One region of the Yoonia rosea genome, then DNA from elsewhere that is predicted to be linked to it. Evidence: riboswitches for the same ligand, from Rfam matches in the RefSeq annotation. Region 1 holds a riboswitch; the other holds the start of a gene.
The links. A riboswitch is a leader RNA that binds a small molecule or an ion and turns the genes downstream of it on or off. The one in region 1 is predicted to bind thiamine pyrophosphate.
Positions count from the first base shown of each region.

Region 1 (4,172 bases):
GATCAAAATCGAACCGGACCGCCTGATAGATCGCAAGTTCAACTGTCGTTGCCCGCGGTCCGCCGCCCATCGTCAGGGCAACCGCAAAACTGGTCAGACAAATCAGAAAGATAACCAGAAACGTACTTGGCACCACTGAACGAAGCATCGGCCATTCGAGTAACCTACCAACCGGCGCATTCAGCGATGCCGCAAGGCGAAACCGCTCGGCGGGGATGGAGAGCCAGCCTTGCAAAATAAACCGCACCGCCAAGGGCATGTTAAAGAACACGTGGGCCAATACCACACCGTGTAAACCGAAAATCGAAACGGGCTGAAACCCCAGCCAGACCAGGCCATCATTCAAAAGACCGCCGCGGCCAAAAATCGCCAGAAGACCAAGCACCGCAACAATGACCGGCAGGAGGAATGGTGCCCCCAGAAGGGTAATCAGCAAATCCCGTCCGTAGAAACCACGCCGTGCCAAAGCCCGCGCGACAGGAATGGCAAGCAGGACACTCAGCAACGCAGACAGAAACGCCTGTACAAGCGTAAACCGGACAGCCGCCCAATCCGCAGGGGCCAGACCGCCCCCCCATTCGGCACGCCAGCCAACAGCGGCCAACGTGCCAAGTGTGAGCACAAGCACCAGCGCCGCAGCTGCGACGCCGGGCCCGCGCGGCGTTACTGGGACAAGGCTGTGCGCCATTCGTCCAAGGCCGCATCACGCATGGCGGCTGCATCTTCCGATGACAACAACAGCGATGTTTCCGGTGTCATCAACGTCTCGAACCCGTCAGGCAGGCCCGCAGCCGGAATGACCGCAGGATACATCCAGTTTGTTGTGGGGATCACGATTTGAAACGCATCCGACACCATGAAAGCGAGGAATTGATCCGCCAGTTCCGGCTGATCGGTGCCTGCGACTTTGCCCGCCACTTCGACCTGCATGTAGTGCCCTTCATCAAAGGCCCATGCGGCCTTGCTGTCGTCTTCCTCAGCAATCAGGTGGTAGGCAGGCGACGTCGTGTAGGACAAAACCGCATCTGCCTGCCCGTCAAGGAACATGCCGTAGGCTTCGGACCAACCCGGCGTCACGGTTATGATGTTGTCGGCCAGATCCGCCCATAGCGTTGCGGCTTCATCGCCGTAAGCGGCCTTCACCCACATCAACAGACCCAGACCGGGGGTGGAAGAGCGGGGGTCCTGAATGACAATCTGGATGTCACTGTCGGCCAAAGCGCGCAGGGATGTCGGCGCTTCCGCACCTGCATTTGCGACGAAAGCGAAATAGCCCCAGTCGAACGGCAGGAAATCCGCGTCATCCCATGCGACAGGCAGATCAAGGTCGGCCACGACGCCATGCGGCGCGAATAGTCCCGTCTCGCGCGCAGCGGCGGTCAGGTTTGTATCCAAACCCAAGACGATATCGGCCTCCGTGCGCGGCCCTTCCAGTTGCAGACGGGCCAGCAAGGATGCCCCATCACCAGCGCCCACAAATTGCAGATCACAGGCGCATTTTGCCTCGAAGGCGGCCTCAATCGCAGGGCCGGGGCCCCATTCGGTGGTAAAGCTGTCATATGTCATGACTTGCAGCACGGGCGTGTCAGCCACTGCGCCTGTGGCACAAAGGGCTAGTCCCGCGACAACTGGCAGATATCTGGTATTCTTCATCGTATCCTCCAAATGCGAAGGGCGGATTGGGGGGATAGCGGGATTGCCATACCTTCCCTCCGCCGGTCTTAACCGGTTCAGGTTCAACGGGTCCGCGTGCGACGCATCTCAGCCATGATTGGCCCCCCGAGGTAAGCCTTTGGTATTGCGGAATAGGGCAAAGGACAAGGGAAACCTCTTGAGCCTGATTGTCACCCCCGCTAGACCCCATGAGCAAAGGGAGATGCCCATGTCGATCAACAGCTTCGGACATTTGTTTCGTTTCACCACTTGGGGTGAAAGCCATGGGCCCGCCTTGGGGGCCACTGTTGACGGCTGCCCACCGGGTGTGCCGCTTGAGGCGCCAATGATCCAGCAGTGGATGGATAAACGCCGCCCCGGCCTGAACAAGAACACAACCCAACGGAATGAACCCGATGCGGTCAAAATCCTGTCCGGCGTCTATGAGGGCAAGACAACCGGTACGCCGATCCAGTTGATGATCGAAAACACCGACCAGCGGTCAAAGGACTATGGCGATATCTTGAACACCTTCCGGCCCGGCCATGCGGATATCACCTATCACCAGAAATACGGGTTGCGCGATCCCCGCGGCGGCGGGCGGTCATCCGCGCGCGAAACCGCATCGCGCGTCGCCGCTGGCGGTGTAGCGCGTGAAGCGATCAAGGCGATTGCGCCGAACGTACAGATCAAGGGCTATATGACCCAGATGGGGACCAAAGCGATTGACCGCAGCAAGGTCGACTGGGACCAGATCGACCAGAACGATTTCTTCTGTCCTGACGCCGAAGCAGCGGCAGAGTGGAACGACTATCTGGCATGGCTGCGCAAGGACGATCACAACTCGGTCGGTGCCATCATTGAGGTCGTGGCGCGCGGCGTGCCTGCGGGCATTGGTGCACCGGTTTACGCCAAGTTAGACACTGATCTGGCTGCGGCGATGATGTCGATCAACGCGGTCAAAGGCGTTGAGATCGGCGAGGGCATGGCAGCGGCGGCGCTAACCGGACGGGACAATGCCGACGAGATTTTCATGGGGCCGAATGGGCCGGAATATTCGTCAAATCACGCGGGCGGCATCCTTGGCGGGATCAGCACAGGGCAGGACATTGTCGTGCGCTTTGCGGTGAAACCGACGTCTTCGATCCTGTCACCGCGCAAGTCGATCCGCATGGATGGCACACCGACCGAAGTGGTGACCAAAGGGCGGCATGATCCTTGCGTCGGTATCCGCGCAGTGCCTGTCGGCGAAGCGATGATGGCCTGTGTGATCCTTGATCATCTGCTGCTGGATCGTGGGCAAACTGGCGGGGCGCGCGGGAAAATCGGGTAAGGTGGATTTCAATCCACCTTACTGTTTGGACAGTTGTACCGCCAAAATCCCGCCTGCGATAATCGCGACACCCACGATATCCAGCACGCCGATCTTTTCGCCCAGAATGATCGCAGCGGTCGCGACCCCCAGAAACGGGTTCAGAAAGTGAAAGGTCGAGGCCTTGACGGCACCGATCCGCCCCACCAGCAAGAACCAGACCACGGTGGCCAGTAATCCGGGCACAATCGTCGTATAGATAAAGGCGACAACCAGTTGCCAGTTCCACGTGACATCCCAAACCTCAATCGTCAGGGCAGGGACCCAGAGCATCGCGCTGCCCACTAGCATCTGCAACCCCACGATCATTAACACATTGCCACCCGAGGACGCGCCGGCGACAGCCAAAGTGGCAACAGTCAAGGACACCACCCCAATCACGCACAGCACAATCCCGAAGACATCAACACCGCCTTGCAGCCGTGCGCCCATAATCAGGACCACGCCAATCACACCCGCAATCAGCCCCGCAATGCCCAACGGACGCACGGTGTTGCCAAAAACCAACCACCCCGACAACGCCACCAAGAGCGGCATCGTGGACGCGATAATCGCCGCCAGCGACGCGGGGATCGTCTGCATCGCAACAAAATTCAAACCCAGATAAAGCGCGTTCTGGCAGACCCCAAAGATAACGACACCCTGCCATTGGCGGCGGGTCAGCCGCGCGGATTGGCCCAGCACCCAGGCAATACCGACACCGAGCAGACCCGAGATCAGGAACCGCAATGCCAGCGCGCTCAGAGGCGGCGCATAGTCCACGATCACGCGGGCAGAGGTGAATGCCGACGACCACATCAGCGCGAACGCCAACCCCATCGCGATTGCTTTGATGTCCATGTGATCCCCTTTGGTGCCGAGTTACGCCCAGCGTACGGCTGATTGCAAGGCTCGACTGTTGTCGCGCCGCACTGCGTATCCCGAAACGAAAAAGGCCGCCTTAACCGGCGACCTTTCCCAAACTCTGCATCCGGCCCAAGGGCCTGCGATGGCTTAGCCGTTCACGCTGTCTTTCAGCGCTTTTGCGATTGTCATTTTGACAACCTTGTCGGCTTCTTTCTTGATCTGCTCACCCGTGGCAGGGTTGCGGACCATACGCTCTGGGCGCTCGCGGCAATAGATCTTGCCAACACCTGGAAGTGTCACA
Region 1 covers NZ_FTPR01000002.1:275,891-280,062, forward strand. Annotated here, with positions in the region: gene B0B09_RS12590 (thiamine/thiamine pyrophosphate ABC transporter permease ThiP) at 1-688, opposite strand, end outside; gene thiB (thiamine ABC transporter substrate binding subunit) at 664-1,653, opposite strand; TPP riboswitch at 1,691-1,792, opposite strand; gene aroC (chorismate synthase) at 1,883-2,986, shown strand; gene B0B09_RS12605 (DMT family transporter) at 3,005-3,865, opposite strand; gene B0B09_RS12610 (HU family DNA-binding protein) at 4,019-4,172, opposite strand, start outside.

Region 2 (4,172 bases), on a different contig from region 1:
GGCGCTCCCTGCTGCGGCGCAAGAGGCCAGCGGTACGATTGCCACCGAGACCTCTGCCCAGCAGGACGCGGCCATCGCCCAGCGCATCCGCGAAATCCTTGGCGAATTGGGAAACTATGAAGACGTGACCGTCACGGTCAGCGAAGGTGTGGTGACACTGCGCGGCACAACCACCTCGACCGTTGAGGCGGTTGCTCTTGATCCGCTGGCCGCGCGTGTTGCGGGTGTCGTTGCGGTACGTAACCAAGTGACCGAAACAACCGATATCGGCGACAGGCTGAACCCCGCAATCGACCGGTTCAGGGCGCGTCTGGACCAGTTTATTACCTTTATGCCGCTCGCGCTGATCGCTGCCGCGGTCTTTGCGCTTGTGGTGTTTTTTGGCTTTGCACTGGCGCGGATGCGCCAACCGTGGGAACGGCTCGCGCCGAATACCTTTATCGCCGAGATTTACCGCCAGCTTTTGCGGATCGCTTTTGTGATCTTCGGCATCGTCATCGCACTCGATATCCTCAATGCCACAGCACTGCTAAGTACGATTCTGGGGGCTGCTGGGATCATCGGTCTGGCATTGGGCTTTGCGGTGCGTGACACGGTGGAAAACTTTATCGCCTCGGTTATGTTGTCATTCCGCCAACCCTTCCGCCCCAATGACACGGTCGAGATCAATGGCGATACCGGCAAGGTCATCCGCCTGACCAGCCGCGCGACGATTCTTTTGTCCTTTGACGGCAACCACATCCGCATTCCGAATTCGTCTGTCTTCAAAAGCCGGATCATCAATTATACCCAGAACGCCGAGCGTCGGTTCATGTTCTCGATCATCGTTGAACGCGATACCGACCTGCAAGCGGCGCGTGCGATGGTGGAACAGACGGTGCAGGATCTTCCATTCATTCTGGCCGAGCCCGCCGCACAAACCTGGATCGAGGCGTTGCACGCGTCAGGTGTCGAGCTCGTGGTGACTGGCTGGGTTGACCAGAACGAGACATCCATCGTGCGTGCCAAAGGTGAAGCGCTGCGGCAGGTAAAGCTTGCCATACAAGCCGCCGGCATTGTGATTCCCGATGCGACGCAAGCCATTCAACTGACGAGAGAGACCAAAGCGCTCCCACAAGAGCTTCAGGAAAGCACGCAAGTGGAAACTGTCGAGGCCAGCGAAGACGCCGCATTGGACCGGATTGTGGACGCTGAAAGGCAAGAAGAAATCACCGAAGATTTGCTGCGTCAGGACAGCCTGAAAGAATAGCACATTTCTTTGCAAACGGGGCTTGAACCAATCCCGCCTTCGCAGTATCTAGCCCCACGCTGATGGGATGTAGCCAAGTGGTAAGGCAACTGTTTTTGGTACAGTGTACCGTAGGTTCGAATCCTACCATCCCAGCCAGCCTTTCCTCTGATTTGTAGTCCCGCGTGCTTGCAGCCGTTTTTTGGCGTGCTTCTGGGCCCTTCCTGCGAGCGATTTCCGGCAGAAACGCGAACGTGAGCACAAAACTGGCTCATTCTGGCCCGCAGTCTCCGTTTGCGATTACGACGGTACGCGCTTGGCGCAGTGTTGGAGGTACTCGCTTAGGTCTGCGCGCGCGCAGCCCTGAGAATTACGGCATGAGCCAGCAGATCTGCGTTGCGGGAGAGCACGACAAGCGGTCATTCATATCAGCAATCAGCCGCCGTTTGGTGTCGCGTTGTAGAAAACACATAGTCGCGCCCTGTTACCTTTTCGAATCCCATGGTCGTGAACCTTCCAAACAGGCTTCCTGAGATCATTTATCCATTTGACGCGTCTGAGCGATCAAGGTACCGTCAAAGCCATATCTGTTGGGGTGCCCCTATCCGGGCTGAGATGCACATGCTGCAAACCCATTGAACCTGAACCGGTTAGGACCGGCGGAGGGAACAGCTTGCGAACGATGCATCCGTTTTGGGCTACGCTCTCTGCCATCCTGACCCCTGAGCCAAGGGACGACGACATGGCAGCGAGGGCGTTAACGATTGCCGGATCCGACTCTGGTGGCGGGGCTGGTATTCAGGCTGATCTCAAGGCCTTTTCGGCAATGGGTGTTTATGGCGCCTCTGTTGTGACTGCGGTCACCGCACAAAACACCAAAGCTGTGACCGCCATTCATCCGATCCCCGATGACGTCGTTGTCGCACAAATCAAAACCGTTCTGGATGATATCCATATTGACGTGGTCAAGATCGGGATGCTGGGGACACCATCGTTGATTGCTGCGGTGGCGGATGCGCTGGCGGGCTATGACGGGCCGGTTGTGCTTGATCCCGTAATGGTTGCCAAATCAGGTGATACGCTGCTGGCAGATAGCGCGATAGATGCGTTGAAATCCTCACTTTTCGCACGCGCGACCCTGCTGACACCCAACCTGCCTGAAGCAGTAAAGCTGGTCGGCGAGGACAGCACGCAGGCGCAGGCGAACGCCCTTCTGGACCTTGGTGTCGGTGCAGTTTTGATGAAGGGCGGGCATGCAGACGGAGAGACCTGCACCGACCATCTCGTCTCACAAACAGGCACGCAGGCGTTTTCGGCCCCTCGTGTCAACACCCGCAACACCCACGGCACAGGATGTTCCTATTCCTCGGCCATCGCCGCGGGCTTGGCGCAGGGTATGGGGTTGAGCGATGCGGTCTCGCGTGCGCACGCTTGGCTACATAAAGCGATTTTGCATGCCGATGAATTGCACGTCGGGCATGGTCATGGGCCAATTCATCACTTTCACGCGCTTTGGACATGAGCGGCCCCTTTACCATTCTGGGCGGCGGCGTGTGCGGCCTTGCCATGGCGGCAGAACTGTCGTCACGCGCAGCGCAGGTCACGGTTATTGATCCCAAAGGCGCGCCTGGCGATCATGCCTGCTCTTGGTGGGCCGGCGGCATGCTTGCGCCCGATTGCGAAGGGGTAAGTGCAGAGCCCGAGATCGTACGCCAAGGCCGCAAAGCTGCAAAGTGGTGGGAACACCAAGGCGGGGCAGTGCATCACGAAGGCACACTTGTTGTCGCGCTGCATCGCGATCAAAGCGATCTGGCAACCTTTGCACGCCGTGCGCCGAGGGCAACACCGCTGTCCAGAACGCAGATCGCTGACCACGAGCCGCATCTGGCAGACCGCTATTCCAAGGCACTGTTTTTGGCAGATGAGGGGCATCTTGATCCGCGCGCGACGCTGACCTCTCTGCATGCCCGGCTCAGAGAAAGGGGCGTGCGTTTTGACGCGGATATCAATGGTCAGGTGATTGATTGTCGGGGCCTTGCTGCGCGCGACACGCTCACGGATTTGCGCGGCGTGAAAGGCGAGATGCTTGTGGTGCGCTGCCCTGACGTGACACTTTCACGCCCCGTCCGGCTGCTTCATCCGCGGTTCCCACTGTATATCGTGCCGCGCGGTGATGGTATTTTCATGCTGGGTGCCACCCAGATCGAAGCAGGCGAACGCGGGCGCGCGACGCTGCGGTCTGTCATGGAATTGATGAATGCCGCCTATGCCCTGCACCCCGCTTTTGGCGAGGCGGAATTGCTGGAAATTGGCGTTGATGCACGCCCGGCCTTTCCAGACAACCAACCGCGCATTCGGCGGATCGGGGATACAATTTACGTAAATGGCTTGTTTCGGCACGGTTTTCTGCTCGCACCTGCATTGGCGCAAATGACGGCGGATCTGGTGCTGGACGGCAAGATACCGGAGGTTTGGTATGAAGATCATCGTGAACGGTGAGGCGCAAGAGACCCGTGCGCCCACGCTAGCGGCGCTGCTTGGTGAGCTTGGAAAAAGCGAGGCGAAAGTGGCCACTTCGGTCAACGAGGTGTTTGTCCCAAAACATCAGCGCGCAGACCACGTCTTGCATGAAGGGGATCGCGTCGAAGTCGTTGCTCCCCGACAAGGAGGATAGAATGCCTACGTTTTACGGAACCGAAGTCCTATCCCGGCTGATGTTGGGCACCGCACAATACCCTTCGCCTGCGATTCTGGCGGAGGCGTTTCGCCGTTCGGGCGCGGGGATTGCCACGGTCTCTGTGCGGCGCGAGGCAGGCGGCGATGAAGCAGGGCAGGATTTCTGGACGTTGATCCGCGACCTCGGGGTCGCCGTGCTTCCCAACACGGCAAGCTGTTATTCGGTGCGCGAAGCCGTGACCACGGCCCAGATGGCCCGCGAGCTGTT
Region 2 covers NZ_FTPR01000001.1:68,202-72,373, reverse strand. Annotated here, with positions in the region: gene B0B09_RS00355 (mechanosensitive ion channel family protein) at 1-1,249, shown strand, start outside; tRNA gene B0B09_RS00350 (tRNA-Gln) at 1,313-1,387, shown strand; TPP riboswitch at 1,810-1,913, shown strand; gene thiD (bifunctional hydroxymethylpyrimidine kinase/phosphomethylpyrimidine kinase) at 1,971-2,750, shown strand; gene B0B09_RS00340 (FAD-dependent oxidoreductase) at 2,747-3,727, shown strand; gene thiS (sulfur carrier protein ThiS) at 3,705-3,902, shown strand; gene B0B09_RS00330 (thiazole synthase) at 3,904-4,172, shown strand, end outside.
Region 2: linked by a shared signal. The riboswitch ahead of thiD (bifunctional hydroxymethylpyrimidine kinase/phosphomethylpyrimidine kinase) and the one ahead of thiB (thiamine ABC transporter substrate binding subunit) in region 1 are both predicted to bind thiamine pyrophosphate.